DNA from 3 places in the Metabacillus sp. B2-18 genome. Region 3 is predicted to be linked to each of the others. Evidence: riboswitches for the same ligand, from Rfam matches in the RefSeq annotation. Region 3 holds a riboswitch; each other region holds the start of a gene.
What was found. Region 3 has a riboswitch for S-adenosylmethionine ahead of LPC09_RS25195 (transporter substrate-binding domain-containing protein). Riboswitches for the same ligand answer to the same signal wherever they lie in the genome.
Positions count from the first base shown of each region.

Region 1: another riboswitch for S-adenosylmethionine. It lies ahead of LPC09_RS02280 (sugar ABC transporter substrate-binding protein); the one in region 3 lies ahead of LPC09_RS25195 (transporter substrate-binding domain-containing protein).
Region 2: another riboswitch for S-adenosylmethionine. It lies ahead of LPC09_RS20925 (methionine ABC transporter ATP-binding protein); the one in region 3 lies ahead of LPC09_RS25195 (transporter substrate-binding domain-containing protein).

Region 1 is NZ_CP088245.1:447,497-458,481, reverse strand. Features, by position in the region: gene LPC09_RS02315 (DUF3231 family protein) at 1-696, shown strand, start outside; gene LPC09_RS02310 (aspartate kinase) at 742-2,103, opposite strand; gene LPC09_RS02305 (amino acid ABC transporter ATP-binding protein) at 2,340-3,062, opposite strand; gene LPC09_RS02300 (amino acid ABC transporter permease) at 3,059-3,715, opposite strand; partial or broken gene LPC09_RS02295 (basic amino acid ABC transporter substrate-binding protein) at 3,791-4,617, opposite strand; gene LPC09_RS02290 (ABC transporter permease) at 5,036-6,034, opposite strand; gene LPC09_RS02285 (sugar ABC transporter ATP-binding protein) at 6,036-7,541, opposite strand; gene LPC09_RS02280 (sugar ABC transporter substrate-binding protein) at 7,656-8,783, opposite strand; SAM riboswitch class I at 8,899-9,004, opposite strand; gene LPC09_RS02275 (hypothetical protein) at 9,109-9,423, opposite strand; gene LPC09_RS27265 (hypothetical protein) at 9,596-9,721, opposite strand; gene LPC09_RS02270 (glutamine--tRNA ligase/YqeY domain fusion protein) at 9,943-10,985, shown strand, end outside.
Region 2 is NZ_CP088245.1:4,106,209-4,117,193, forward strand. Features, by position in the region: gene sufD (Fe-S cluster assembly protein SufD) at 1-272, opposite strand, end outside; gene sufC (Fe-S cluster assembly ATPase SufC) at 293-1,078, opposite strand; gene LPC09_RS20905 (YuzK family famiily protein) at 1,464-1,604, opposite strand; gene LPC09_RS20910 (carboxymuconolactone decarboxylase family protein) at 1,834-2,202, opposite strand; gene LPC09_RS20915 (MetQ/NlpA family ABC transporter substrate-binding protein) at 2,344-3,195, opposite strand; gene LPC09_RS20920 (methionine ABC transporter permease) at 3,208-3,876, opposite strand; gene LPC09_RS20925 (methionine ABC transporter ATP-binding protein) at 3,869-4,894, opposite strand; SAM riboswitch class I at 4,998-5,104, opposite strand; gene LPC09_RS20930 (O-acetylhomoserine aminocarboxypropyltransferase/cysteine synthase family protein) at 5,300-6,613, opposite strand; gene LPC09_RS20935 (SCP2 sterol-binding domain-containing protein) at 6,739-7,056, opposite strand; gene LPC09_RS20940 (thioredoxin family protein) at 7,193-7,498, opposite strand; gene LPC09_RS20945 (toprim domain-containing protein) at 7,520-7,867, opposite strand; gene LPC09_RS20950 (YusG family protein) at 8,279-8,515, opposite strand; gene gcvH (glycine cleavage system protein GcvH) at 8,573-8,956, opposite strand; gene LPC09_RS20960 (arsenate reductase family protein) at 9,044-9,403, opposite strand; gene LPC09_RS20965 (acyl-CoA dehydrogenase family protein) at 9,626-10,985, opposite strand, start outside.
Region 3 is NZ_CP088245.1:5,061,542-5,072,526, reverse strand. Features, by position in the region: gene LPC09_RS25225 (ABC transporter ATP-binding protein) at 134-964, opposite strand; gene LPC09_RS25220 (FecCD family ABC transporter permease) at 964-1,995, opposite strand; gene LPC09_RS25215 (FecCD family ABC transporter permease) at 1,992-3,026, opposite strand; gene LPC09_RS25210 (iron-siderophore ABC transporter substrate-binding protein) at 3,028-4,101, opposite strand; gene LPC09_RS25205 (LysM peptidoglycan-binding domain-containing protein) at 4,288-5,085, opposite strand; gene solA (N-methyl-L-tryptophan oxidase) at 5,253-6,395, opposite strand; SAM riboswitch class I at 6,576-6,680, shown strand; gene LPC09_RS25195 (transporter substrate-binding domain-containing protein) at 6,893-7,711, shown strand; gene LPC09_RS25190 (amino acid ABC transporter permease) at 7,733-8,455, shown strand; gene LPC09_RS25185 (amino acid ABC transporter ATP-binding protein) at 8,452-9,189, shown strand; gene mmuM (homocysteine S-methyltransferase) at 9,238-10,173, shown strand; gene LPC09_RS25175 (MerR family transcriptional regulator) at 10,447-10,985, shown strand, end outside.

The sequences.
Region 1 (10,985 bases), 520 kb from region 3:
TCGGCAAGTTTATCATTAGCTGCAAGAGCTGATATTCGCGCTTATTTTGGTGATTGCTTATCGCGTGTACAGTCCTTATACCAACTAGCATCTGATGTAGCATTAAAAAAAGGTCTTTATTTAAGAAGACCTTACATTCCTTATCCAAAAGAAATTGATTTCATTCATGATAAAAGCTACTTAAGTGGATTAAACCCTTTAACTAAATTTAAACAAAGAATACTAAATGCCATCGAAATTTCTCACCTTAGCTTGAATATCGAAACAAATCAAATCGGGGTTATGCTTTCATCTGCCTTCATGCAGACTGCTAAGTCCAAAGAAGTAAAAGATTATATGAAAAAAGGAAAAGAAATTTCTAAAAAACAGATAAAGGTTCTGTCAGATACACTCATGAATGACGATATACAAGCACCGATATCCGCTGATCATGCCGTAACTGATGCAACAACAAACGTTTTTTCTGAAAAGTTAATGATGAACACAATGTCTCTTCTATCATCAGCTGGACTCGGTAACTATGCTACTGCTGCATCGGCCAGTCAACGGAGTGATCTCATTCTAAATTACGAGCGCTTATCAGTCGAGATCGCCCAATTTGCTAAGGATGGGGTTGATATTATGATTAAAAATAAATGGTTGGAAAAACCACCAGGAGCACCTGATCGAACACAGCTAGGTGATAATATTCATTAACATCCTTATATAGAAAAAGGCGTTGGAATAACCCAACGCCTTTTTTTATACCGGTACAGCAATAAAAAACTCATTATACAATGCTTGCACAGCACGCTTTTCTTGTGGTTGTTTCACACCAAACATCATACTTACCTCAGAAGATCCTTGGTTAATCATTTCAATATTTACCCCTGCATCTGCAAGAGCTTTTGACGCTCGGGCAGTTGTACCAACATTGTGGCGCATACCTTCACCTACGACCATAATCAATACAAGATCATGTTCAATAATAACCTCATCCGCATGCAATTCAGTCATAATTCGTTCAGTGATCTTTTCTTCAAGCACTTCATCCATTTGACCTTGCCTTAAAATAACTGTTACATCATCAATACCAGAAGGTACATGCTCATAAGTTAAACCATAGTCCTCAAGAATTTGTAGAAGTTTGCGGCCAAACCCGATTTCACGATTCATTAAGTATTTACTAACATAAATACTGCAAAAGCCTTTATCACTTGCGATACCAATAACAGGTCCGTTAGTGTTAGATCTTTCATTCACAATCTTAGTACCAGGAGCAGAAGGGTTATTAGTATTTTTAACGTTTACTGGAATACCAGCTCTAAATGCCGGAATTAGTGCCTCATCATGGAAAACAGAAAAACCAGCATATGATAGCTCACGCATTTCTCGGTAAGTAAGTTCACTTATTTCCTTTGGATTTTGGACAATGTTCGGATTAACAGAATACACGGCATCAACATCTGTAAAGTTTTCATATAAATCTGCTTTAATTCCATTAGCAAGAATCGAGCCTGTAATATCTGAGCCACTTCTTGAGAATGTTAGCACCTCTCCAGTTTTGCTGTATCCGAAAAAGCCTGGGAATACGATAATTCCTTCTCTTTCACGAAGCTTATATAAATTCTCATATGATTCAGGTAATACTTGCGCATTACCTGGTTCATCCGATACAAGCAATCCTGCATCTTTCGGATTTACGTATTGTGCATTTAAACCAGTATGTTGGAAATAGGCAGCAATTAGCTTTGCGTTGTTATCCTCACCACTTGCCTTTACTGCATCTAGATAGCTATCCGGCTTACTTTTATCTCCATCAAGTAAATTCTTCAAGTCACCTGAAATCGTATTGATAATGTCAGAAGAAATCGATAATTCTTTTACGATGCTTTCATATCTTTCAATAATTGTTTGAAAGACGGAGTCTGCATTTTCATTTGCTAAATGCTTTTCTGCGCATTCAATAAGTAAATCTGTTACTTTAATGTCATCTGAATAACGTTTTCCAGGTGCAGATACAACAACCACCTTACGCTCAGGATCTGATACGACAATATCTAATACTTTTTTTAGCTGTTCACCTGATGCTAAGGAAGAACCACCAAACTTAACAACCTTCATTTCCACAACTCCTACTACTTAAAATTTTCAGTCAAATTTTATTTTCCTATTATCTCTTTTTTTATCTAAATAATCAAGAGTTTTCTTCCTTATAAGGACAATTGTCTTTCCAACAAACACACAATTACCTCTCTCTCACACTAAATTACTTGGGGGCTCAACACAAAAAGGAGACCAAACACGTCTCCCTTTACTCTATTTTCTAGAGTATACATTTATACTATTATCATGCAAGATTACAATACCTTACTTAAGAAAGCTTTCGTTCTGTCATGCTGTGGATCATTAAATAATGACTCTGGCATATTTTCTTCTATAATATAACCACCGTCCATGAAAATCACACGATCACCAACCTCTTTTGCAAACCCCATTTCATGAGTAACAACAACCATTGTCATTCCTTCTCGAGCTAATTGTTTCATAACCTCAAGAACCTCTCCAACCATTTCTGGATCTAGGGCAGAAGTTGGCTCATCAAACAACATAATTTTCGGCTCCATCGCCAATGCCCTAGCAATCGCTACACGTTGTTTTTGACCACCTGACAAAGAATTTGGATAAGCATTTGCTTTTTCAGCTAACCCTACCTTTTGAAGGAGCTGTAATGCCTTTTCTTTTGCTAACTCCTCCTTCATTTTTTTCACTCTTATTGGTGCCATTGTAATATTTTCCATAACTGTTTTGTGGGGAAAAAGATTGAATTGTTGAAAAACCATTCCTACATCTTCACGAACCTTATTTATATCTGTCTTTTTATCCGTTAAATCAATACCATCTATCATAACTTGTCCGCCTGAAACCGATTCGAGCAAGTTAAGGCATCGTAAGAAGGTAGATTTTCCTGAACCAGAAGGACCTATTACAACAACCACTTCTTGAGGCTTAATTGTGACATTAATATCTTTCAGTACATGGTTTGCGCCAAATGATTTCTTTAATTTTTTTACAGTAATCATTCTGTCGTCAACCTTCTTTCAAGTATATTTAATAAGAAGCTAAGAGTTAAAGTTAAAATTAAATAAATAACAGCCACTGTTAAGTATGGTTCCCATACACGATAATATTGAGATGACATTGCCCGACCCCAATACATAATCTCAGGGGCAGCAACAACTGCTGCAAGAGATGATTCTTTGATTAACACAATAAATTCATTTCCAAACGGAGGAATCATTCGCTTAAAAGCCTGCGGCAGAATAACGTGTCTCATGGCTTGAACATGATTCATTCCTAATGAACGTGCTGCCTCCATCTGTCCTCGATCAATGGATTGAATTCCACCTCTAAAAATTTCAGCAATATATGCAGCAGCATTTAATGATAGTGCAATAATTGCAGCAGCAATTCCATTTGTTTCACCCGTAAAAAATGGTACTACCCCAAAATGAACTAATAGTATTTGAACAAAAAGTGGCGTTCCACGGAAAAAGGTAATGTACCATTTAAAAGGAAGCGCTAGCAATTTGTTATTCAGCATTTTACCTAAGCCAATCGCAAGTCCAAGAACAGTTCCCAGGAGAATACCAGCTAAAGACAAGCCAATAGTTAACAATGTTCCCTTTAATAAAAATGGACCATATTCAGCGATTATATCAAAACGAAAATCCATATTTTTCTTCCTCCCCTATAAAGGCAAAAATTGCGTATCACCTTTTATAAGGTGGTACGCAACAATTTTTGACCTTTATTGCTGTGCCTTTAAGTTTTCAATATCAGGATCTGAACCGAACCATTCGTTATAGATTTCAGCATATTTCCCACTGTCTAACACTTTGTTAATGGCTTCATCAAATTCAGCTTTAAGTTCACTACCTTTTGGGAACATTAACCCATAGTATTCAGAAGCAAAGCTATCTGTATCTTCAACAACTGTTAGTTTTTGGTCTGGGTTATTTTTAACATACTCCTCAACAACTGTGTTATCTGCAACTACTGCGTCAGCACCACCGCTAGTAAGCTCCATAATCGCTAAGTTATTATTTTCAAATTGTTTCATATTTTTATTGTTTTTCCCCATAATTCCTTCAACTGCTTCTTGACCAGTTGTTCCTGCTTGAACAGCAACCACTTTACCTTCTAAGTCTGCACAGATGCAATGTCACTACCTTCAGGAACTAAGATTTTATTTGTTGATAAAAAGTACGGTACAGAGAAGTCATATGTTTGTTTACGATCATCGTTTATTGTAATAGCAGAAATACCTAAATCTGCAATTTCATCTTTAATCTCAACGAATAAAGGATCCCAGCCAACATGTTCAATTTCTATTTGATAACCTGCTTCTTCAGCTACTGCTTCAATAAAATCAACATCAAATCCAACAATTTCACCTTTATCTTGATACTCAAATGGTGCATATGCAGCATCAGTAACAACTCTTAACGTTTTCTTTTCTTCCGTTTCACCAGCTTCGCTTCCTTCACCACTAGTTGTTTCCTGACTAGTCCCACAAGCTGCTAACAAAAACATAAATGAAAGCATAAGGACAGATACAAATAACCCTTTTTTCATTTTAGCTCCCCCTTATTTCTCTTAATCTCTTAACTATTTAAATGGCTATGTAAGATACATAGTTTTGTAGCATTTATAATATATATGCATGTATGAAGTATATCAGTATATGTATTTAAATACAATACTTCGTATAAAAATCTTTTATTAGAATAGGTTCTATTTTCAAAATTCTTATAACAAACTACTATTTCTCCCTTTAATTTTAAGATCAAATAAAATAATGTCAATTCCTTTGTGAGATAGTATGACAAAAAAAGATATCAGGTTTACGAAAAACTATTTATAAATTCACTTATAATTATACAGTTAAAAGGGTGCCTGTCACCACCCGATATTTGTAGAAGGATGTCGATTGAAGAAGTTCAGTGCCAATAACAAAAAGGTTACTGAAAGCTCCAGTAACCTTTTTACATTCTTATTTTAGTTTATAGTAAGTTAGTCCAAGGGCAAATGCAAGAACGGTTCCCTTTACAATATCCATCGCAAAATAAGGAACTGACATCATCACTAGACCATTTTGGAGGATTCCAATTAAAACAGCTCCGACAAATGTCCCAAATGCATTTGGCTTTCCTGCTCCTAAAACGGAGAACCCGATAAATGCTGCCGCAACAGAGTCCATTAAGTAGGGAGCACCCGCATTTATTTCAGCAGTCATGACTCTTGAAGCCAAAACAATACCACCAATTGCTGCAAAAAGAGCTGAAAGAAGATAGGCTACAACTTTATATTTGTTAACAGGTATTCCTGACAATCTCGCAGCTTCAATATTTCCGCCAATCACATACATATAGCGGCCATGTTTTGTATAGGTAAGAAATACATGTACCACAACAACTACAATGACCATAATGATAATAATCCATGGTACTTGTCCAATCTTTTCAAAAACAGGACTGATCATACCTGTAGCAAAGGTCCCATCAGGCATAACCATGTTTTGCGACACAGTCGCACCCTTTGTATACGTTAGTGCAATACCTTGAATAATAAACATAGTGGCCAGCGTAAGTAGCATATCTGGTACCTTTATTTTTACGATAATAAATGAGTTTAAAATACCAACTAATAATGATGCAATAATAGCAGAAAGTATGGCAATAACTGTGTTCTGTGAAAACCAAACAAACATTGAAATGACTATTGCATTTGATAAAGAAGCAACAGATCCCACAGATAAATCAAACCCATTTACAGAAAGAGAAATCGTGATACCAATAGCAATGATTGTCACAATGGATATGGACCTTAAGATATTAATTATGTTATTTCCTTGAATAAATGCTGGATTGGATGCAGCAAAAACAGCTATTAAGATAAATATTGTTAAAATGGTTCCATACTTATATAAAATTTGAAAAAGATCAAATGATTTCTTTGAATTGGTTGATTGTACAGGATTTACATCTGCCATCCTAGTTGCCTCCTGTTGAATAATATAATAGTTCTTCTTCATTCGTTGCATCTGTTTCTAATTCCTTAGCGATTTGACCATCATATAGGACATATAATCTGTTTGTAATACCTATAATCTCAGCCAATTCAGAAGATGCATAAATAATTGCTTTTCCTCTACTCGCAAGCTCACTGATCAGGTCAAAGATATCTTTTTTAGCACCAACATCAACACCCTTAGTTGGTTCATCAAAAATATAGACATCCGCATCGGTTATCAGCCATTTACCTATTGCGATTTTTTGTTGATTACCTCCAGATAAATTTTGTACTTTCGTTTCCTCAGAAGGTGTTTTTATCCCTAAACTTTTTATTAACTCAACCGCCTTTTGCTTTTCTGCTTTTCGATTCAAAAAGCTAAAAGGCTTGGTAAATGCTCCTAGATTTGCTGCAGTTAAATTGGTCACAACAGACTCTTGAACAAGAATGCCTTCTTTTCGCCTTTCCTCTGGCACCAAGGCAATCCCAGATTTTACAGCCTGGTATGGGTTGGAAATTGACAATTTTTTACCATTAAGTTTTAACTCACCAGATTTTACCTTTGTCTCTCCAAACAATGCCTTGCATAATTCTGTCTTCCCTGCACCTACAAGACCTGCGATCCCTACAATCTCACCTTGACGAATCTGTAATGAAACAGAACTCAACTTTTCAGAATCACTTAAATTATTTACTTCAAAGAGCAATTCTCCTGGATGAATTGCTTTTAGAGGAAATTGCTCCTCTAACTCTTTTCCTAGCATGCTTTCCACTACTCGGTTAGGTGTTGTTTCACTTATCTTTTCGTGAGTTACAAGTTTTCCATTTCTCATAATTGTAATGTCATCACATATTTCAAAGATTTCAGGAAGACGATGTGATATAAAGATAATCCCAACATTCTTTTCTTTCAGTTCACGAACAATACGGAACAATTCCACTGTTTCAGAGTGACTTAATGGTGCAGTTGGTTCATCTAAAATTAAAAATTTGCAATCCGAAGAAACTGTTCTTGCAATTAGAACCATTTGCTTCTCAGCCAAAGTTAATTCACTAACAAGTTTTGTGGAAGATACTTTTATATTCAAGCTGTTTAATATTGTTGTTGCATGCTCATGCAGCTTTTTCCATTGAATAAATTGTCTCTTTCCCATTTCATTCACAGTCTTTGTAAGCATAATATTTTCTCCAACTGTTAAATAAGGGATAAGGGCAGTGTCGACTTCTTGATGAACAATTTGTATACCATTTTTTTGTGCATCTTTAGGTGACTTGATGATCGTTTTGGTCTGGTCAATTAAGATTTCCCCGGTATAGTGAGTATAAGCACCTGATAGCACCTTCATTAATGTTGATTTTCCAGCACCGTTCGCACCAATTAAAGCATGTGTTGTTCCACTTGTCATAATAAAGTCAACCTCATCTAATGCTTTTACACCAGGAAATTCAATTGAAATTTTTTTCATTTCTAATACTGAGTGATTCATCAATTTGCCTCCTTTCTACTAATTTACACTTCTATGGGATTTAATGTATGTGAGGTAATCAGAGGAAAACGAACACTCTCTTAACCTTAGAGAGTGTTCGTAAAGTCTAAAGCATTATTTCTTATAATATTCTTTTAACGTTTTCATCCACTCTTCTTCAAATTCAGTAGATTGGCCCCAGCCTTCCACAGTATCTGCTAAATTCACCATATTAATTGGCTCACTTGACTGTAACAATGCTTCCTGTGAAATAAGAGAAGCTTCAAGATTATACGCTTCTGGTGTTTCTTCACCTGCAAGCTTTTTCGCTAACAATCTCATATCAATTGCACCAATTAACTTCGGATCAACAGCTGCTGTGTACTTCCAAGAACTTTTTTCATTTTGCATTTCTTGAAGATCTGCATTTGAAACATCAATTCCATAAATCTTAATTTCATCTCTTCCAGCTTCTTTAATCGCACGCGCTGCACCTATTGCAAAAGCATCCCATGTTGCAAAAATAGCATCAATTTCACCTTTTGGATGTTTGTTCAACATTGCCGCCACAGCATTTTGTGTTTGAACAGATGTATCTGCTGCTGCAACTCCAAAGCGTTCTACTTCTTTAATACCTGAATTGTTAGCAAGAATATCTTGGTACACTGCGTTTCTTCTCACCATTGGTGGGAACCCGTCAACCCATAGATAAACAATGTTTGCTTCCCCGTTTGTATCTTGAACTAATTGATCTAACGCGAGCTTTGCTAACGCCTCATCATCTTGTGAAGTTAATGTTACCCCACCAATTTCAGCTAACCCTTCATTTGAATCAAATGTAACAACACTTTTTCCTGCATCAACAAGCTTTTGAACAGCATCAACAGTTGCTTCATCATCCCCATGTGAAATGATAAAACCGTCATAGTCTTCCTCTAAGCCCTGGGCAATTGCATCATGGAATTTAGCTGTGTCACCGTTTGCGGTAAATACATCAACTGTAAATCCTAACGCTTCTCCTTCTTCTTTAGCTCCTGCTAAAAATTGAGCTGTATGATCATCTCCACCGATTTTACGGATAACTTTGATTTTAGCACCTTCACCATTTGCAAAACGTTCAGGTACATTATCTAATGATACTTCTGGATCTCCTTTAGCTTGAGTTGATTCAGCTGTTTCTCCACTATTTGAAGAACAACCTGTCACAATTAACGTCAGCACAATAGTCAAAAGAAATGCTGCATTAAAAAATCTGTTTTTCATCGTTGCATTGCCCCCTTATTTTCTTTAAAACTTTTTAACTATGTCTAGTAATACTAGGCAACAAAAAAACCTCTCTAAAGATAGAGAGGTTTCACCACAATTTTAGGAGTCTCCTCTCTTATCTTTCAAAGCTTTAAAAGCTTTGCAGGATTTAGCACCAATTCTAATTGAACGGTTGCCGGGCGTCATCGGGCCAGTCCCTCTGCCACTCTTGATAAGAGATCTTTTTATGCGATTAAGTAAAATAAACAATAAATATACTTTAATACTCTACAGGATAGATGTCAATCATTAATTGAATATTTCTAATAGTTATTATAAAAAATCAATTATATACATTTGATACTTGCAAGTGTCTTAAGCGTTTATTAATTTCTGATTCAAATGTTACTTTTGTTGCTAAATAGTCAAAAATGCCACTATCAATAAGCAGTTTCGTATTTTCAGAGCTTCTAATTCCATCTGAGGTTTTTTGTATATACTCTCCGATTCCCTTAATTAATTCAACAAGATATTTTGTATCTAATTCTTCTAATTTATAATCTTCTCTCCTAGAAATTGTTCTGGCTGTATAATCAATTAAAACTCTTTCATATGTAAAAAAATTAATGACTTTCCAATCCTCTTTAGATAATGCCATTCTACTATTCTCCTTATTTTTATACCTGTTATCATTATAAAAACAAGAGGATTCTAAAATAAACATTTTTCCTTCGTAAAATTCAGACATAGTCTACACTTTATCGACAAAACTATTATTTTGGATCAAATTTAGAAAAAGGTAAGCATCTGCTAAGCTTACCTCAAAAAAACTATTTTCTTTTCTGTGCCTTCATTTTGTTGTTTTCCAATTCTGCCGCATATTCCTCTTGTGACTTTCCTTGTTTTTGGCTTTCTGATTGAATCTTTCTAAATTTATTATCATTTAAATTTGGCATATTCCTTTCACCTCCTGCAGACTTCGTTATTTTATACAAAAAAGGGCGATCTATTCGCTTGAACATTGTTTCATCATGAAGTTTGTATACAGACTGAGAAAATTTGTCATGATATATACTATTACCGGAAAAATGACCAAGTAAATTAACCTTTTTCAATTCTATTGGTATAATGACAAATAGGACTTATTTATACATATAAAAGAAAGGTTTGATCTGATTTGGAACAAAACTCCTCAAACTTTATTAAGAGCATTATTAAAGAGGATCTTGAAACGGGAAAACGCGACTATGTATACACTCGCTTCCCACCAGAACCGAATGGATATCTACATATTGGTCACGCGAAGTCAATTGTCATAAATTTTGGATTGGCAGATGAATTTAACGGGAAAACAAATTTGCGTTTTGACGATACGAACCCTTTAAAAGAAGATACAGAATTCGTTGAATCCATAAAAGAAGATGTTGCATGGCTTGGCTATGAATGGGACGGCATGTTTTTTGCTTCAGATTATTTTGAGGAAATGTACAATCGTGCTGTTCTTCTTATTAACAAAGGTAAAGCATACGTTGATGACTTAACTGCAGATGAAATAAGAGAATATCGTGGAACATTAACGGCACCTGGTAAGGAAAGTCCTTACCGCAATCGCTCGATTGAAGAAAATTTAGATTTATTTGACCGCATGCGCAAGGGTGAGTTTGGCAACGGTGAAAAAGTACTTCGCGCCAAGATTGATATGTCTTCACCAAATATTAATTTGCGTGATCCTGTTATTTATCGTGTGTCACATGCTACACATCATAATACTGGTGATGCTTGGTGTATCTATCCGATGTATGCTTTTGCTCATCCATTAGAAGATGCTATCGAAGGAATTACACACTCACTTTGTACAACTGAATTTGAAGATCAACGCCCTCTTTATAACTGGGTTATTGAAGAGTGTGAAATGGAGCATAAGCCACAGCAGATCGAATTTGGCCGCCTTGGCATTACAAATACTGTGATGAGTAAGCGTAAATTAAAGCAGCTAGTTGACGAAAAATTTGTTGATGGTTGGGATGATCCTCGTATGCCAACGATTTCTGGCCTACGTAGAAAAGGCTACACTCCTAAAGCAATCCGTGAATTTGTAAAAGAAACGGGTGTTTCAAAAGGTGTTGCAACGGTTGATGAGGCGATGCTTGAACATTTTGTTCGAGAAGATTTAAAACTACAGTCACCACGTACAATGGGTGTTTTAAAGCCACTAAAGGT
Region 2 (10,985 bases), 960 kb from region 3:
ACATATAAGTTTTTAGTTGTAGACTCAAGGTCAATTAATGATTTCACATCTTCATGTAAGTCATTTAATGAGTCTAATTTTGCACTCTCAACAGTATGTTCTTTAAAATTTGTAAAATTCCATTTATCGATTTTTGTTTTATCCGGTTTAGGCATAGGAAGATCCTCTAGCTTGGCAAAAGCTTGTAAGCGAAGATCTGTAAGCCAATCCGGCTCACCAAGCTGTTTTGAATAGCTTGAGACATAATCCTGATTGATCGTTAATGTTTCCATCGTCTTAGTCCCCCTTACTATTATGCTTCTTGCCCAACAGTTTCGTCTTCAATACCTAATTCTTGTTTAATCCAGTCATAGCCTTCTGCTTCTAAACGTTGAGCTAGCTCAGGGCCACCTGATTTAACAACACGTCCTTGCATCATTACATGTACTTTATCTGGAGTGATGTAGTTTAATAAACGTTGGTAGTGAGTAATCATTAAGCAACCGAACTCTTCACTACGCATTTTGTTGATTCCTTTTGCAACAATTTTTAATGCATCAATATCTAGACCAGAGTCAATTTCATCTAGAATAGCAATTTTTGGTTCAATCATCATTAATTGAAGGATTTCATTACGTTTTTTCTCTCCGCCGGAGAAACCTTCATTTAAATAACGTTGTGCCATATCTTGATCCATTTCAAGCTCATCCATGTTTGCATCCATTTTACGAATGAATTTCATTAAAGAGATTTCATCGCCTTCTTCTCTGCGGGCGTTAATAGAAGAACGTAAGAAATCCGCGTTTGTTACCCCACTGATTTCACTTGGATATTGCATAGCTAAAAATAGACCTGCACGAGCACGCTCGTCTACTTCCATTTCTAATACATCTTCCCCATCTAATGTAATGCTACCTTGTGTTACCTCATACTTTGGGTGCCCCATGATTGCTGAAGATAAAGTAGATTTACCTGTCCCGTTTGGCCCCATGATTGCATGGAACTCTCCGCCTTTTATTTCAAGATTTACACCTTTTAGAATTTCTTTCCCATCAATTTCTACGTGTAAATCCTTAATGATTAATGTAGAGCCTGCCATAATGATACCTCCAATAATATATAAAGTTTACTAATTCTCATTTTATTCTCATTCTAATATTATAACAAATGAAAAGTGAACACAACCTTTAAGGAATAGAGTCGAATTTTGACATTAAAATATCTATCCTAACTTTGATAAATTCACATTAAAAAATTTATGTAAATAGAGAAATTAGACAGTTTCTACTATATAACACATTGCTCTGTGAATCTACCTTGAGACCCTAGTTTATTTTTCACCTTTTAAGAAAAAACATTCTCTTTGTGATGAAGGAAATTAGAGGGTTAAGTATGTGAATTTGGAGTAAACACGCTTTTTCCTCCCTAATGTCTTTCCATTAAAAAAGAAGAACCAGTTATTCTGGTTCTTCCATCTATAGGCTTTACTTTTTCATTTTTCTTTCAACATCAGCATAAATCAACTGACTTTTACGATAATCTTCTTCACGGCTCTTTTCAACATCCATACGTTTATCATGCTTACTAGCATATTCAGCGTACCCTATACCATGAGAATGATGCATCGCCTTTTCCATTTCAGTTGTGTAATTGAGATCAATTGACTCTTGATTCGAGTGAATAATGAATCAATCCTTTCAGCTTTATTTTACATATAAAGCTTATCAAGAATATTCAAACAACTCAAAGTTCGTAAGATAATCTCACAAACCGTAATATTTGAAATTGATTCATTCTGTAAAAATAACCAACTATTTTTGTAATTTCCCTCAAAAATACTCTATATTACTCGATTTATTGTTTTAGTTGGTTTAACTCTGTTATACATTCTTGAACTAATGTAACAGCTTGGCTCATTGCTGCTCCACCACCAAATGCAGCTGTAACACCAACAGTTTCTAAAATTTCTTCTTCACTAGCACCGTTGTCCAAGCATCCTTTTGCATGGTAGATAATGCAGTATTCATCTTGGGTATTCACTGCAATTCCTAATGCAATTAAATGTTTTTCTTTTTTTGATAGTGTCCCTTCAGCAAAACAAGCTTCAGTAAAAGCATTATAATGGCGTGCAATCTCCGGCATCTTTTGTGTGAAAGTACCTAATCCACTTTTATATTCATGTAAAGCAGCTTCCGTAGAATTTCTAGGCTCATGATATTCCATTTTCAATAACAACTCCATTCATAACTTAATCAATCAGTAATAGTATGTATTTTTCAAACCATTGTATACAAACTTGGTGACTGAAGAATCCAATAAAAAAAGAGACCTGTTGTTTACAGATCTCTTAAAGGATTTCTTAAATTAGTCATTTACAGGCAGTACTGAACCTGGGTATTTTGTATTAATAAAATCCTTAATTTCTTGAGATTTTAATACTTCTACAAGAGTCTTAATCTCTTCCTTGTCTTTATCCTCACTACGAACAACAATGATGTTTGCATAAGGGTTATTTTCACCAGCTTCTAGAGCTACAGCATCTTCTGCTGGATTTAATCCTGCTGCAAGTGCGTAGTTACCATTGATAATAACTGCATCACCTTCGTTATTTTCATAAGCACTTGCCAACATTTCTGGTGCAACACTATCATCAATTTCTAGGTTTTTAGCATTTTCAACGATATCATCTTTTGTTGCATTAATTTTATCAACATCTGGATTTAATTTAATTAGACCTTTTTCTTCAAGTTGTGCTAACACGCGTCCCATTTCTGCAACGTTGTTACTCATGATAATTTTTGCACCTTCAGGTAACTCTTCAAGTGTTTTGTATTCTTTTGAGTAAATACCAAAAGGCTCAATATGAATTGCTCCAACATTTGCAAGATCAAAATCATTTTCTTTAATTGCATTGTCTAAATATGGAACATGCTGGAAGTAGTTTGCATCCAGGTCACCTTCAGCAAGCGCTGGGTTAATTAATGGATAATCTGAAAACTCTTCGATGTCTAATTCAATACCTTTGTCTGCTAACAGTGGTTTTGCTTCTTCTAAAATTTCTGCATGAGGAACAGTTGTCGCTCCAACTTTTAGTACTTTCGTTTCTTGCTCAGTCCCTGTGTTTTCTTCTTGAGTTGTTTCATTTTCGCCTCCGCCACATGCAACAAGTAGAATAGCGAAAATTGTTAATACTAGTGATAAAAGATATTTTTTCATCATTTTTTCCTCCTAACGTTTATCGATAGCTTTAACTAATATATCTCCAATAAATTGGATAATAAACACAATAATTAAGATAAAAATGGTTGCTACAATGGTTACTTCAAAATTATTACGCTGGAATCCTTCTCGATAAGCAAGGTCACCAAGACCTCCAGCACCTACTACTCCGGCCATAGCTGTATAACCAACCAATGCGATTGCAGTAACTGTAATCCCTGAAACCAAAGCTGGTAAAGATTCCGGTAATAGTACTCTCAACATAATTGTCGACGTTTTTGCTCCCATCGATTTAGCTGCTTCAATAACACCTTTGTCAACTTCCCTTAAAGCAAGCTCAACCATCCTTGCGTAAAATGGAGCGGATCCAATAATTAGTGCGGGTAAAGCAGCATTTTCTCCCAGAATTGACCCAACTACAACTTTAGTGAAGGGTAAGAGTAAAATAACAAGGATAATAAACGGAATTGACCGAAATATATTTACGATTCCAGATAAAATTGTATTAAGTATACTGTTACCCCAGATATTGCCTTTTGAAGTTAAGAATAAAAGTAAACCAAGTATAATTCCTAAGAAAAAAGTGACGACAACCGAAACTCCTGTCATGTAAGTTGTTTCATAAGTTGCCTCCCATACTTTTTCCCATTTTACATTTGGAAGAAACTGATTAAGCATTCGCCAGCACCTCCACTTCTACTTGTTGTTCTCCAATATAAGCAACTGCACGGTTAATTTCATCAAGATCTCCATCTATATGCAAAAATAATGAACCATAAGAGCCATTTTGCGTTTGTGAAATTTTACCTTGTACAATATTCACTTCAATATTAAATTTCCTAATAATATTGCTAATCAATGGTCTTTCTGTACCTTCACCAACAAATGTTAGCTGAAGTACTTTTCCAGAACGATAATTTTCTAGTAGTAGGTCAATTGCTTCCTTCGTATCATCCGGCTCTGAGATTTGTTTAACGAACGTTTTTGTTATAGGTTTCTGAGGGTTTCTGAAAACATCCAATACATTTCCTTGTTCAACCACTTCACCATTTTCCATAACAGCTACTCGATGACAAATTTTACGAATGACATGCATTTCATGTGTAATTAATACGATTGTTAAGCCTAGTCGTTTATTAATATCAACAAGCAGGTCTAGAATTGAATCTGTTGTTTGGGGATCAAGTGCTGATGTAGCTTCATCACATAATAAAACCTTGGGATTATTCGCTAACGCTCTGGCAATCCCAACACGTTGTTTTTGACCACCACTAAGTTGAGAAGGGTATGCATTCTCTCTTCCTTCCAGTCCAACCAGCTTAATAAGCTCATCAACACGTTTAAGTCGTTTCGCTTTACTTACTCCTGCAATTTCTAAAGGAAATGCAATATTCTCTCTCACTGTTCTTGACCACAATAAGTTAAAGTGTTGAAAGATCATGCTTATTTCTAAGCGTGCTTTACGCAACTTTGTACCAGAAATTGAGCCAATCTGACTACCTGCCACAACGACTTCCCCACTAGTTGGTTTTTCTAGTCCATTTAACAAACGGATCAATGAACTTTTTCCGGCTCCACTATATCCTATAACTCCGAATATTTCACCTTTTTTAATTTCAAGGTTTACATTGTTAACAGCTTGAACAGAGCCGCTCTTTGTTTTATAAACTTTATTAACATTTGATAATGTTATCATTTTGTCACCTTCTTCCTTTATTCCTTTACTATTTCTACCGTTCATTTTTTTACATATAAAAAACCTTCCTGCAAAATGAGCAGAAAGGCGCTTGAATACCTTTCTCTCATCTCTCAAAGCATCTGCTTTGTGTGAATTGGCACCATTTCAGAATGAACTGATGGTTGCCGGGCTTCATCGGGCACTTCCCTCCACCTCTCTTGATAAGAGTTAAATATTTGATTGTCTTTTTAAGTACGATTGTGATTGTATCATGTGTTGAAAATCAATGTCAATTATTTATTTTCTTAAAATAGCTTACTTTTTTCACTGTGATTTTACATTTCAAATATGAAAAGGGTTGCATTTATCTGCAACCCCTTTCAATATTATACAATAAATAATATTATTAGAATATTTCATTAATTAAGAATTTACTTTCTCCATTCCTTTTACACCTGTTGCTTCAAAAATAGCTTGATCTAAATCTTCTATTAAATCCTCTATATGTTCAATTCCTACTGATAAGCGGATCAAATCTTCTGTTACACCAGATTTCTTTAAATCTTCAACGCCTAGTTGTTGATGAGTTGTACTCGCAGGATGAATGATTAAGCTTTTCGCATCTCCAACATTTGCTACATGTGACCAAAGTTCAACGTTGTTAATAAGAGCTGCACCAGCCTCTCTTCCGCCCTTGATACCGAATACTACTACAGAACCAGCACCCTTAGGTAAGTATTTAGCAGCTAAGTCCTTCGCAGGGTGTTGGCTATTTTCAGGGTATAGAACCCACTCAACAGCTGGGTGACTTTCTAAATATTGCACCATTTTCCTTGCATTTGATACATGTTCCTTCATACGGACATGAAGGGTTTCTAGACCAAGATTAAATTGAAAGGCATTGTATGGGCTAATAGCTGGGCCTAAATCTCTTAATAACTGAACTCTCGCTTTAATAATATACGCTTGTTCTCCTAATGCTTCAGCATAAACTAAATCATGATAGCTAGGATCAGGAGTTGTAAACCCAGGGAATTTTGGACTATTCCAGTCAAATTTACCTCCATCTACAATGACTCCACCAAGAGTTGTACCATTCCCAAGCAACCATTTTGTTGCAGAATGAACAACAATGTCGGCACCATGATCGATAGGTCTGCATAGATACGGTGTGGCAAATGTGTTATCCACAATCAATGGAATTCCAGCTTCATGAGCAATTTCAGCAACTGCCTCGATATCAAGAACATCTAAGCTTGGATTTCCAATTGTCTCTGCAAAAATAGCTTTTGTCTTCGGAGTAATAGCTGATCGGAAATTTTCCGGATTCTTTGGATCAACAAAAATAGTATTGATTCCGTACTTTGGTAATGTGTTAGCAAAAAGGTTATATGTACCTCCATATAATGTAGAAGCTGATACGATCTCATCACCAGAACCAGCTAGATTTAAAACCGATAATGTAATCGCTGCCATTCCACTTGCTACAGCTAAACTTCCGATTCCACCTTCCAGTTCAGCAATTCTTTCTTCAAAGACAGATGAAGTTGGATTATGAATTCTTGTATAAATATATCCAGGCTCCTTTAATCCAAATAAATTTGCCGCATGCTCGGTATTTTCAAATAAATAAGCATTTGATTGATAAATTGGAACAGCTCTTGCACCTGTCATTGAATCTTTCTTTAACCCTCCATGAATGGTTACCGTTTCTGGGCGATAAAGTTTCTCTTTCATCTTCTTCCTCCTATTATACATTCTTAATGTCTACTAATAGGTGTGATAACAAGATGTAGTATTCTTTCCTAGACTACTTTAATGGTAATAGAAGTTGTGTTTGAAGTATATAAGAATTTTTAAGTTTAGATTAATTTAATTAAAGCCTCTAGCCTAAGAAAATCTCGATATGAGCCTTTTATTGATAATTTCCCAAACGATATAAGTTGCTTTAAACTTATCGGATGAAGAAAAACCTCTTCTAAGTCTGATTCTTCTCCTTCTATAACAAAATCAACATGAACTGGTTGAATCGATAATAGTTTTGATTCACTTGATGAAAGTTCTAAAAAATGACTCCCTTTATCTGTTGAACGAAATTCTACAATTAATTTTCGTTTTAAAAGAATGGGTGTTATTAAATTTCCTTTATTCAAGCTTGAGACAAAAGTTGTTAAAAACATAAAAAGAATCCTCCCGATCTCAACAAGGTTATGTTTATATAACTTCATTGAAGGTCGAAAGAATCCTCTATAAATAACTCGACAGTTTCTGCTTTTCTTTCGTAAAATCAGTCTATTTCCCGAGAAATATGTCAAATTAGCAGGCATATTGTTTGATTAAGTCAAAAAGATGTGTGACAGATTGGAAAGCATATACTTTTTCTTTCATTTCACCGTTCTCAGTAATAATTAGGCAAGGTACACTCTCAATTCCTAATCGTTTCGCATCTTCAGGATAATAATTTAGATTTACGGAGTAAATGTCCAAAGTGGGGATCATTTCATCAACGACCGTTAACATTTTCTTCGCTACTTGACATGTCCCACACATTGGTGTGTAAAGGTACGTAATTTGAATACCCTTTTTAGGAAGGGTGAGCTCCTTTTCTTTCCATTCAATCATAAAACTAACTCCATATCCCTTCTAAAGGAATTTTGCGTTTACATCTATATTTGCACTTAGCAAAACAGATGCTACATGGTGATCCGGTGCTGTTGCAACTTCACGATATGCCCGATCAATGTATAGATGAGAGGCTTCAGGAAATTCTCGTTTAAATAATTTTCTCAATCGTTCACCAGCATCATCTGAATCAACTAATATATAAACTTCCTTTAAGAATAATTCATCAATTAGCTCATCCATTTTTGTTATGCTAATTGTTCCATTTGTACAGATTATTTCTATTGGTTCAGTTACTACATTTAAAACCTTTTTCTTATCTGATTTTCCTTCAACAATTAATACTTTTTCAACCTCAACTAACGACATAGCCATCACCTATTTTTAATGTAAGTAAAAGTCTTTATATATAACCTATTCGATTTGTCGAGGTTGTTTCCCTTTATTTTATGTTTTTTCTAAATAGCTGTTATCTTTGTTGTTAATTGCGTTTACTCGTAAGACTGGTCCGTTCCATTGCGCTCCAGACACTCGCTTTCCGCGGGGAGGAAGCTGAGCCTCCTCGGCTTTGCCTGCGGGGTCTCAGCCTTTCCTCAACACCCGCAGGAGTCAAGTGTCTTCCGCTCCATTCCACTATCGTTTTAAAAAATAGTGTTCAAAAACAAAATCATTATGAAACAACTTAAATTAAAAATCTCAAATTCAGCTACTTAGAAAAACATGATAAGAAACGACCTGGTTTAATTCAAAAAGAGCAGTGGAGATTCCACTGCTGCTTTATTAACACCAACCATTTTCATAGTCACAATCGACGTATTTTTGGTCTGGTCCTGTTACAACATCTGCAACTTGGTAAAAGCGGTTATTATTGAATTCATATCCCGCTTTTAAGTCATAATTATTTTCTGAGACCATTTGGCCAATTCTTTCTTTTTCCAGATAAAGATTTAATTGCCCATCTCCAAATTTTCCTACAACTCGATCAGTAATATCTAATTGTTGTTTTTGAATTGTCATATGGACACCCTCCTTTATCTACTTATAGAATGTCCATAATTCACGATATCATGCTAATTAGTCTTGATTTGTCATTTCCTCATATTGCTCAGCTGTCATTAACTTTTCAATGTCAGCAGGGTTTGCAGGTTCAATGACGATCATCCATGCTTTTTCGTAAGGTGAATCATTAACGAATTCTGGACTATCATCAAGATTTTCATTAATTTCTACAACTTTCCCACTAATTGGTGCATATAATTCAGATACTGTTTTTACTGACTCAACGCTTCCAAATGGCTCGTCCGCTTGAAGTTCATCACCAATTTCTGGTAATTCAACAAATACGATATCCCCAAGCTCTGATTGTGCAAAATCCGTGATACCGATACGCACCTTATCTCCTTCTACTTTTACCCACTCATGTTCTTCTGAATAACGCAGTTCTTTAGGTGTGTTCATGTCTTCATACCTCCAGGAATATTTACAAATTTCAGCTTAATCATCTTTGTTTTAACAGTTTTCCGTTAACTATGCAATAACTAACTTCTATTTATTCCAAGTTTCGCCAAATTGCTCTTCTTTAAAGCCAACTGTAGCATGTTCATTACCAACTGTAAGAGGACGTTTAATAAGCATTCCTTCACTTGCTAAGAGTTGAAGCATTTCATCCTCTGACATTGATGCAAGTTTATCTTTAAGCCCAAGTTCACGATATTTTTGTCCACTTGTATTAAAGAATTTTTTAAGCTCTAGTCCACTTTTTTTGTAAATGCTTTCTAGCTCTTCTTTATTTGGTGGGTTTTCAACGATATGTATTTCATTAAATTCTACATTATGATCTTCAAGCCATTTTTTAGCTTTACGACACGTCCCACATTTAGGATACCAGTAAAAATTCAGTGCCAAGTTTTTCACCTCTTTGCTCCTAATAATCAAACTTTCCAATTAAGGAATATTTTTCTCTATCTTATCATATATCATCATTCCCGCCTAATTAGAAATAATTAAATTTCAAGGCTCAAATTTAACTTTTATCTTATTTGGTTGAGAATTAGAAGGCACTGAACATTGCTCTTTATTGATTGAAAACAGGTTGAAGGAGGCAATGATATCATTGCCTCCTGAAAATTAAGCTAGATATGCATTTTTATCGATAATTGCTGCTGCAATCTCTCTTTTCTTGCCAATTACATTAATTGGAGTGTGACGTGTAAATTTACGTAATGCTGACATCATCATTCGTAGAGAATCACCTGACTCAACCGCAATTAATGATTCTTTTGCATGTGCTTCAATTTCATTGAAGGCTTCTTGGCAATATACTTGTGTATAAAGAAGCTTTTGTTTGTTTTTCTCTTCACCGTTCTTAGCAATTGCTTTTTCAGTACGTAAAATCGCTGACTCCATCGCATATACATTGCTTACAATATCAGCAATATTTACAAGAACCTCTTGCTCTTTTTGTAATTCTTTTCCGTACTTTTGTGCTGCTAAACCAGCAATTAAAATGCCGATTTTCTTTGCATTTTTTAATAAGTACTTTTCTTGTTCTAGTGTCCCTTCTCCGACCTCTTCAGGCATAAGCATCATCAGCTCTTCTTGTAAACTTTGCGCTTTTTGGAATAAAGGTAGTTCACCTTTCATAGCTTTTCGTAAATAGGTTCCTGGTACTAGTAGACGGTTGATCTCATTTGTTCCTTCAAAAATACGGTTAATACGAGAATCGCGATAAACACGCTCAACTTCATATTCTGCCATGAATCCATAACCACCGTGAATTTGAACAGCCTCATCTACGACATAGTCTAGTGTTTCAGAACCAAATACTTTATTTAATGAACATTCAATAGCATACTCAGCAATTGATTCTGCGACTTTTTTTCCGTTTTTAATTTCCTCATCAGTTAACCTACTCATACGGTCTTCGAATAGACCAACGGTGCGATAAACTGAACTTTCCATCGCATATGTTTTCGCTGCCATATTTGCAAGTTTTTCCTGAATAAGAGAGAAGCTTGAAATTGGTGTTTTGAACTGTTGACGCTGGTTCGCATATTGAACAGCTACATCTATTAAGCGCTTTGCTCCACCAATTGTTCCAACTGCTAGCTTATAACGACCAATGTTCAAGATATTAAAGGCAATCACATGTCCTTTACCTAACTCACCTAATAAGTTCTCTTTTGGCACTAGAGCATCTTCTAGGATAACTGTTCTTGTTGAAGATCCTTTTATTCCCATTTTCTTTTCTTCAGGACCTGTTGAAACACCTGGAAAATCTCTCTCTACAATGAATGCTGAGAAATGTTCACCATCTACCTTTGCATAAACAACAATAACATCTGCAAAACCGGAGTTTGTGATCCATTGTTTTTCACCGTTTAACACATAGTGAGTGCCTTCTGCATTAAGTCTAGCTGTTGTTTTAGCACCAAGTGCGTCTGACCCTGAGCTTGGCTCTGTTAATGCATAAGCTGCAAGTGTTTCA
Region 3 (10,985 bases):
AGCTCATTGCTTGATTTAACCGGAGAATTTCCGCTTATTTTACTTATTTTTATTACTAACTACAACAAAAAGGTTGCGGACAACCCCTCATAAAGGACTATCCGCAACCTATAAAGAACATCGCTACAACTCTTTAACTAAAAGTCAATTCCTTATTAGCTATATTTTTCACATGATGCCGCCCAATCGGCACCACCGAAGGAGAACCAGAAACCGGATCCTCCACAACAGTACAATGTAACCCAAAAATATCCTCAATCAATTCACTTGTAATAACCTCTTTTGGTGCACCCTCTGCAACTAGCTTTCCTTTATAAAGAGCAAAAATATGGTCTGCATATCGTGCGGACAGGTTGATATCATGAAGAACCATGACAATGGTTGTTCCGTATTTTTGGTTAAGGTCTGTTAGCAGGTCGAGAATTTCAACTTGATAGGTGATGTCTAAATAGGTTGTTGGTTCATCAAGAAACAGGATGTCTGTTTGTTGTGCTAGAGCCATGGCAATCCATACACGCTGCCTTTGACCACCTGAAAGTTCATCAATATGTCGATCTGCAAATTCAGTGATTTTCATCATTTCCATTGCTTCAGCAACTGCTTCATAATCTTTTTTTGTCCAGCCCTTTAAAAATGACTGGTGTGGAAATCTGCCTCGTCCAACTAAGTCTGAAACGGTAATTCCTTCGGGGACAATAGGTGATTGTGGAAGTAATCCTAATACACGGGCTAACTGTTTTGGTGGAATGCTATGAATTGATTTTCCACCTAAGGTAACTTGGCCGGAAGTAGGTTTAATAAGTCTAGCCATTGTTTTAAGTAGGGTAGACTTACCACAACCGTTTGCACCGATAATAATGCTTATTTTATTGCTTGGAATGCTAATACTTACATCATGTAAAATCGTTTTATTATCGTATCCAGCTGTGATTCCTTCAGCTTGAAAAGCATGTGTTGGTTTCATTATAAATCTCCCTTCCGATTCATTCGGATTAGCAAGTAGATCAAGTATGGTGCTCCAAGTATGCCTGTAATCACACCAACAGGGTATCTAGCAACAAATGCGAATTGTCCTATAAGATCTGATGCTAAAACTAAAATGATGCCAACAAGACCTGCTGGGATCACACCTGAAAATCCAACACCAACTAGTCTTTTTGCGATAGGTCCAGAAAGGAACGCAATAAAGGCGATAGGTCCCGTTGTAGCGGTAGCTAACGAAATAATAAGCACCGAACTGATAATAAGTACAAAACGTGTCTTATTTGTATCAACTCCAAGTGAAGTTGCAGCTTGCTCCCCAAGTTCTAACATATCTAATCGTTTTCCGAACGCGATAATAATTGGGGCAAAGATAAGAACTGTGATCATAAGAGGGTACAGTTCCTCCATTTTAGCACCATTTAGACTACCACTTAGCCATCTCATTGCAGTTGGAAGATCATGCTGCTGACCAATCAGCAATAAGTAAGATACAACAGCATTTAGCATGGCTTGAATACCAATTCCTATTAATATTAATCTACCAATTGAAAAAGAAGTACCTTTTGATAAGAGAAAAATAACGATTACTGTAGCAAGTCCACCAATAATAGAAGCAATGGAAACAAAGGTATTACTTGCATGAAGAACAATGATACAAAAAACAGCAGCAGCACTTGAACCAGCTGTTATTCCGATGACATTAGGATTTGCTAGGGGGTTACGAAGCATCGTTTGAAAAACATATCCAGCAACACCAAAAGCAAATCCAGCAAAAACACCTGCAACCATTCTTGGAAAACGTATTGTTCCTACTGCAAATGATGCACCTTTTACTTTCTCACCTAGTAGGACACTTATGACATCTGAAACAGGATAAATGGTGTTTCCTAGCATAAGCATTGTGCAGCAAAGTGCAAAGGCAATGATTGCGAGTAAAGAAGTGACAAGGACAAAACGACGACGTCTTTTTATTCTACCTATCATAATAAGATTCATTGATTCATTCATCATAGTGCACGCATTTTCGCTTTCATAGTTATTAAGATTAAGATAGGAGCCCCAATAAATGCTGTAACAACACCAACTTCAAGCTCACCAGGACTTCCTAAAATTCGACCGAAAACATCTGATATTGTTAGGATAATGGCACCTGAAAGAGCTGACATTGGAATAACATATCGCAAATCAGGACCAATCATGAGTCGAATCACATGTGTTGCTAATAAACCAATAAAGCCGATAGGACCTGCAAGTGCTGTTGCCACACCGCACAATAGTACTCCACCAAAGGCAGCGATAAGCCTAAGTGTTCCTGTACGTACACCTAAACCAGTAGCAGCTTCATCACCTAATGCTAATGCATTTAGTGCTGGAGCAGTAAAGATGGCTATTAGGATTCCAACAATAAGAAAAGGAATAAAAAGAGAGATTGAGCTCCAATTTCCTGCGCCGACACTACCAACCTGCCAAAATCTAAATTGATCCATAACGTTTGAGCGAGGAATCATAATGGCCATTACAAGAGAGGATAATGCAGCACTTGTAGCAGCACCTGCTAAAACGAGTTTAAGGGGCGTGGCTCCGCCACTCCCCATTGAACCAATTCCGAATACAAAAATGGCAGTTAGAATTGCACCTGCTAATGCAAGCCAAATATATTGACTAGCACTGCTAATATTTAAAAAAGAGATTCCACAAACAACGAATAGTGCTGCCCCTGTGTTAACTCCCAATATGCTAGGGTCTGCAATAGGATTACGAGTAACCGATTGCATAAGAGCACCAGAAACTCCCAATGCAGCACCACACATAAAACTAAATACTGTTCTAGCAATTCTTTGGCGAACAACATTTGCTCCATGAGAATCCACATCAGGATGGAATAAGCCATCAATCAGCTCATTCCATCCAACTATACGAGATCCAAAGGCTAGAGAAGCCAATACACATATACCGAGTAAAACAATAGAAAGTATAAGTACTTTTATAAAATTTTTCGGTATAAGTAACTGCTTATTTTCTGAAACGGATGTATGATCCATTTTATTTCACTTTGCTTACAGCTTCTGAGAGTAATGTTAAATACTCATCAATTGAGTACTCAATTGAAAGTGGGCTTGGAGTACCTGCTGCAGCAAGTGGAGTGTTATCTCCAATAATAACAACAGAACCTCTCTCGATCGCTGGGACTTTTCCAAGGATTGGATCAGCCTGTAAAGCTGCAAGGGTATTTTCATCACCATATGATACTAAAATTTCAGCATCGTTAAGCATGTCGGCATTTTCAGCACTTACTTCTATATAAAAACTATTAGGATCAGTTATTTGACTTGTAATACTTTCAGGATATTCCATTCCTAGCTCAGTAAGGAATGCACCACGTGGATCTCCTGGTGAGTAGATGTAGAACTTAGATAAATCTTCGGCACTAATACTTACAAATGCAGCCTTTTTCCCTTTAATTTCAGCATGCTCACTAGCTTTTTCTTCAATTAATTTCTCTGTGTCGGCAATAAGTTGTTTACCTTCTTCTTCCATTCCCATACCCATAGCATTGAATGTAACTTGTTCACGCCATGAAGCTACCCAAGGGCTCGTTTGATAGGCAACAACTGGAGCGATTTCACTTAATGTATCATATTCTTCTTGAGTAATACCAGAGTATGCTGCAAGAATAACATCTGGATTAACATCTGCAATTGCTTCAAAATCTAAACCATCAGTATCTTGAAAGATAGTTGGCGTTTCGGCATTAAGTTCTTTTAACTTTTCTGAAGTCCAAGGTAACATACCGCTATCATCTTGAACACCATAGTTTGCAGCTGAGAAACCTACAGGCACAACATCAAGAGCAAGAGCAACGTCATGGTTTGACCATGCAATCGTAGCAACGCGTTCAGGTTTTTCTTCAATAGTTGTTTCACCAAATGCGTGTTCAATCACGATTGGATATTCAGTTGTTCCTTCTTCAGTTTCCGTTGTTTCTGTATTTGTTCCCTCATTAGATTCTGATTCAGTATTTTCAGTTGCTTGCTCACCTGAACAACCAACTAATACAAGCATAAGGATTGCAATTAATAATGTTGAGAGTAATGAAATATTACGTTTAGCCGTCATTGTAAACCCTTCCTTAATATAAGTTTATTTGATAATAATTATCATTATCACAACTATATATCCTATTTAAAAGGTTGTCAACAGTTCTTGTGTGGTGCCTGGCACTTCCCGATAAATGTCGAATCATTAAAAAAACAGGTACTGAAACATACCTGTCTTTTCAATTTAATATTTCAATAAAGATTTCTAAAACCTCACAAGCACCTGAACCAAATCCTCAATCCTTCCATCCCGTGGACTTCGAGTATAAACCCATAATTCCCCAGAACCAGCAGTTGGTTGCTGATTAAATGTGATAGGAATGGAGAAGGATCCATATGCAGGGGCACCTGCTGTTGTTTGGATCGGTGATTCCTGGGTTACAATTTGACCATTATCATCAACAATACGATAGAGAATGACTCCTTCAAAGGCACGGGCAAATCCTGAAAGTTGCTGACCAGCACGAATGACTGTTCCGGGTAAAGGTTGAAAAATAACAATATTTTTAGATGTTGGAAGCGGGATAATAAGTTGATATCCAGGATAAATAACATCAGGTGAGATACCTGGTCGCTGGCGATTCGCATCAAGTAGTGTTGATAAAGAAATTCCAAAGCGTTTGGCAATTTTGTTTAATGTATCTCCTTCTTCAACTAAATAAACAAGAGAAGGGACGCTTAGAATTTGATTTTGATAAATAACGTTAGGGTTAACAATTTGTGTATTTATCCCTTGAAGTAAATCTACATTTGTTGAATATCGTTGAGCGATGCTATTTAGTGTTTCACCAGCATTAACAATGTGATTTACCTGTCTATTACCAGGTGCTGAGATAACTAATACCTCACCAGGAAAGATGAGATATGGATCTGTAACAGGAGGGTAGATCGCATTTGCTTCTACTAGGAGAGGAACAGTTCCTCCAATTCTCGAGGCTATGGAATACACGGTGTCTCCTTGTTTAACAGTATAGACAAAAGAAGTACCATCAACGACAGGCATAACGATCACTCCTATGAATGTTTTGCTATTCATATTCATGATATTCGTTAACGTGAGGAAGGATGATCAGTAAAGAAAAATAGTAAAATAAATTTGTTATATTATGAAGTTACTCTTCAGATCATCCTTAAAATTTATTCCATAACAGGCACATTAGATCGAAAAAATTACAAACCAAACCTCTCGAGTGAAAATATTGAAAGATCAAACTTGCTTTCTCCGTTCATAGCTAATTCGCTTAATACTTCTCCCATTACGCTTGCGAATTTAAAACCATGTCCAGAGAAACCACAGGCCAAAATAATGTGATCATGCTTAGGAAGGTGATCGATGATAAAATGATTGTCCCTTGAAATTGTATATAAACAAGTTTTACCGTGATTTAGTAATCCGTTTGCTTCGGGCATGTAGTTTTTAAGGAAAAAACGGAGTTCGTCTTCATCTGTATCAAATTGTCCAAAATTCTGAGTATGCTTGTTAGGATCAATATCTTGTCCACCATCTGATTTCCCAATTTTAAGACCTTTTCCATCTATGCTTGGGAATCCATAACACATATTTTCCTTATCCTCTATATAAAAGGATGGGAAGTTGTCAACATCATACAGGTTAGCAGGTGCGTCAAACCAACCGAAGGCTTTACGAGTTGGCTGAATAGGAAGTGCTAAATCAGGTAACAGTTTAGAGGCCCATGCACCAACTGTAACAATGACCTTTTTAGCCCAAAATACCTTATTTTCAGTTATGATTTTGACAAGAGATTTACCATCTATTTCAATTTGCTGAACAGGAGTATTTGTCTCAAGCTGTGCTCCATGATGAATAGCAATTTCTTTGTAGGCTTGAATAGCGTTTTCACTATAAATTAACCCTGATTCTGCTTCAAAGCATCCAATAAAATGTTCTGGAACAGAAAATCCCGGCCATCTTTTTTTCACCTCATTGCTAGTAAGTACCTCTAATGGCAATTCGTATTTGTTTGCAGCAGCTATTGTTTCCTGTAGAAATGTGGAGTCTTTTGGTCCGAGTCCAATAACACCTGTTTTTTCAAATATCTTATAGCCAGTTTGGGCTTCTAAATCCTCCCATAATTGTTGGGCACGTTTTACTAAACTTACATATTGTCTGCCTTCACCATAGGCATGCCGAATCATTCGAGTATCTCCATGGTGGCTTCCGCGATTATGAGGCGGATCAAAGGCATCAATTAACACAGTCTTTACTTGCTGCTGTGCTAAAAAGGCACCAGCTGCCATTCCCATCGTCCCTGCACCAATGATTGCTACGTCAAAAATGTGTTTCTTTTTCAAGCTACTTGCCTCCTATTCTTTTCATCAATGTTACTAAGTTTAAAATAATAAAATTTAATAGATTCCTGGACTTTTAGATGGTTAAATTTATAGTAATCTGCTAAAAATGGGATATTAGCAAAAAATTGTTTGACAATAGTCTTAATATTAAATAATATCATACTATACTAAAAACTGAATATCTTATCACGAGAGACTGAGGGACAGGCCCGACGACGTCCAGCAACCATCATTTTTATGAAAGGTGCTAATTCCTGCAGAGTGTTTCATTCTGAGAGATAAGGTTTAGATAGAAAAAGCCTCTTTCGATTGAAGGAGGCTTTTTTGTTTGATAAAAGAACCGGGAAGACTAAATTGCCATATAGATAATTCTAAATTTACATAAAATTAAAAATAATCATTGCAATATCAATTCAATTCGTTATAATAGCACTATTATTCCTATAAATTTAGTAAGAATTAATATTTACATCATAATGAAAAAAGGAGTCAATGATATGAAAAGAAAATCTCGTTTACTTGTACCAATGATTGCCCTATTAGGCTTAGCTGGAATAGTCAGTGGTTGTTCATCAAAAGAAGCTGCTAAAGAAGAAACAGGGGATAAAGTGATTTTAGTTGGAACACAAAATGATTATCCACCTTTTGCATTTGCTGATGAGAACAATGAACTTACTGGATATGATATTGACGTAGTGAAGGAAATTGATAAAAAGCTAGATGGTTATACGTTTGAGTTTGTTGCTACACCTTGGGATAGTATGTTTCTTGCATTAGAGTCAAATAAAATTCAGGCAGTTGCAGATCAAATAGCAAAAACACCAGAACGTGAAGAGAAATATTTATTTACAGATGAATCTTATTTTGCTGCAGAAACCGTAATTGTTGTGAAGTCAGGTGAAACAGATATTAAGTCATTAGAAGATTTAGAGGGTAAAAAGGTAGGAGCATTGGCTGGCGATTCTTATACACTCTTGCTAGAAGAACATAATAAGAAAGCTGAAAATGACATTATTCTAAAATATAGCGAAAGTGGTACTCCTTCAGAGATTTTACAAGATGTACAAAATGGACGAATTGATGCCTATGTTAATGATCCAATCATGATTAACACGGTTTTGGAAAAATATAATCTTGATGTAGAGATTGTTGGACAGCCTATCGTTCAAGATGATATGGGGATTGTATTTAAAGATGAGAAGCAGGGTGAGGAATTAAAGGCACTGGTCGATCCTGTTATTAAACAACTGAAAGAAGATGGAACGTTAGCTGAACTTTCGAAAAAGTGGACTGGTGGAGAATATATCCCTGAATAAGGTTGAAGAAGGGAATTCAAAATGGAAAATTTATTAGATATTGGTTTTTTAATAGAAAGCTTTCCTGCTATTGTTGCAAGGTTACCAATTACAATTGGCATTGCAGTAGGCTCATTGATTATTAGTTTATTTATTGGACTTGCCACAGCACTTATAAAAATCTATCAAGTTCCAGTCTTAAAGACCATTTCTTCTTTTTACGTTTCTTTTATTAGAGGTACACCATTGTTGGTGCAGATTTACCTTGTTTTTTATGGGATACCAAAAGTGATTTATTTAGTTCAAAATGAATACGGTTTGCTTCAAAATTTTGACGTGAACATTATTGCTCCAGAGGTTTATGCATTATTAGCCTTTTCAATTAATTTGGGTGCCTATTTGTCTGAAACGATCAGATCAGCCATTCAATCAGTTGATCGAGGTCAGTTTGAGGCTGCTAAAGCAATAGGGATGAGTTCAACGCAAATGATGCTTAAAATCATTTTTCCACAGGCCTTAACAGTCGCAATTCCTAATCTGGGAAATATGTTCATCAGTACGATAAAGGATACTTCTCTTGTTTTTATTATTGGCGTTATTGATATTATGGGACAAGCCAAAATTATGGGATCACGCGGGCTGGCCTTTTTTGAAGTGTATATAGCTGTTTCGATTATTTACTGGATTTTATGTAACGTTGTTGAGAGATTACTTGTTTTAGTAGAGAAACGCGTCCGGAGATATGAAAGAGGGATTGCCTCATGATTAAATTAGAAAATATCCATAAATACTTTGATCAGCAGCATGTGTTAAAAGGGATTGACCTTTCTATTAAGAAAGGAGAAGTTGTCTCTATTTTAGGACCAAGTGGATCAGGGAAATCAACCTTATTACGCTGCATAAATTTCCTTGAAACTCCTTCAAGTGGAGTTGTTGAGATAAATGATAAACGAGTAGATGTTACATCAGCAGGTAAGGCTGATATTTTGTCACTAAGAACTTCAACAGGAATGGTCTTTCAACAGTATAATTTATTTAAAAATTTAACTGTCCTACAAAATGTCATGATTGGCTTGACCAGTGTGAAGCGCATGAATTCAGCTGAGGCTAGTAAGGTAGGAAAAGATCTCCTTGAAAAGGTTGGCTTGAAAGATCGATTAAATCATTATCCAGCACAGCTTTCAGGAGGACAACAGCAAAGGGTGGGAATTGCTAGAGCGCTAGCATTAAACCCGGAAGTGTTATTGTTTGATGAACCAACTTCCTCTCTCGACCCAGAGTTAGTTGATGAAGTTTTATCAGTGATAAAAGCTGTTGCAAATGAAGGGAATACAATGCTGATTGTGACACACGAACTTAATTTTGCACGTGAGATTTCTGATCGGGTTGTTTTTATTGAAGATGGAATAATCCTTGAAGAAGGAACAGCAGAGCAAATTTTCAGCAATCCTAGTGTTGAAAGAACGAGGAAATTTTTAAGTAAAGTATTAAAGAAGTAATGGTTTGATTCCTTCTTGTAGCTTTACTGTAGGAAGGAAAAGGATGGAATGAACCCGATTGAACAAATTTTAAGGGATTTCCCGATGATGATACTTGATGGAGCTATGGCAACTGAGTTTGAGAATTATGGATGCAATTTGAATGATCGATTATGGTCAGCTAAGATCTTATTAGAAAATCCAGAATTAATTAAGCAGGTTCATACAGATTATTTCAAAGCTGGTGCAGATTGTGCCATAACAGCAAGTTACCAAGCCACTGTTGAAGGATATAAAGAAAGAGGTTTATCCGAAGAAGAGGCAATTGATTTAATTAAAAAGTCTGTCCAACTTGCAGCAGAGGCTCGTGATGAGTTTTGGGCGGAGGGTAGTCAGCCCTCAAACCGGCCAAAGCCGCTAGTGGCTGCTTCTGTTGGGCCGTATGGAGCATTTCTTGCAGATGGCTCCGAATATCGAGGGGATTATTCATTAAGTGAAGAAGAATTGGTGGTTTTTCATAGAGAAAGAATGAAAATCTTGGTAGAAGCGGGTGCTGATATTCTCGCTTGTGAAACCATTCCTTGTCTTTTAGAGGCAAAAGCAATCGTTAGAGTTCTAAAGGAATTTCCGGAGGTCTATGCTTGGATCAGCTTTAGTGCAAAAGATGAACTACATATTAGCAATGGAGACAACATTGCTGATTGTGCAAAAGAGCTAGATGGGGAAGAGCAGGTAGCTGCCATTGGTATTAATTGTTCATCTCCAAACTTCATTAACTCGTTAATTAAAGAAATAAAGGGGGAAACCTCTAAACCTATTATTGTTTATCCTAATTCAGGTGAGGAATATGATGCAACAAGTAAAACATGGGATAAACCATCTTCTACAAATCAATTTTCCTGTAGTACTCAACGCTGGTTTGATGCAGGTGCAAAGATTATAGGTGGTTGCTGTAGAACGAAGCCTGAGGATATAAAAGCAATAACTGCATGGGCAAGAAAATAGCTAAGAAAAGATATTAACTCAAAAGCTTTAGAATAATAATGAACAAAAGAACTTCCCAGCTGCTACAGTTGGGAAGTTTTTTGTTGAAAGATTATTCTATCATCGTCTTCAAGTATGGTAACTTGTATTATTTGGAAGTAAGTAAGAAACTGTATTTATCAGTCTTCCTGGATTAAACTTTATGAAAATATAAAAAGGTATTACATTTTACTTGCTTCTCACGTTACGTGAGGTTATATGATTGTTCTATAAGGTTGATTGGAGGTATTCTTCATGAAGGATAAATATTCAATTGGTGAATTTTCTAAGAAAACAGCAACAACAATCCGCACTTTACACTATTATGATGAACTTGGTCTTTTAAAGCCCTCATATGTAACAGAAAAGGGAAGACGCTATTATACAAATAAAGATTTTGTTACTTTACAACGAATTCTTACTCTCAAATTTTTGGGTTATTCATTAGAACAAATCAAAGAATTTTTCCAAAAAGAGACGTGGGACTTGAAGGATACTCTTTCTTTTCAAAGAAAAGAGATGATTCAAAAGAAGGAACAAATTGAAAATGTGATTAAGGCATTGGATCGTGCTCTTCATATTGTAGAAGATCATAAGGAAATTAACCCATCTATCTTTATAACACTCATCAATACGATTCAAATGGAAAATGAGCAGAAAGAGTGGCTAAAAGGTTATATAGATGAAGAATTAGTAAATGAAATATATAGTGTGCCTGAGAGCAAACAGTTGAAATTAGAAAAAAAGTGGGTCGAAATTTCAACGGAGTTAAAAAAGCTAACTAGTCTTGGGCC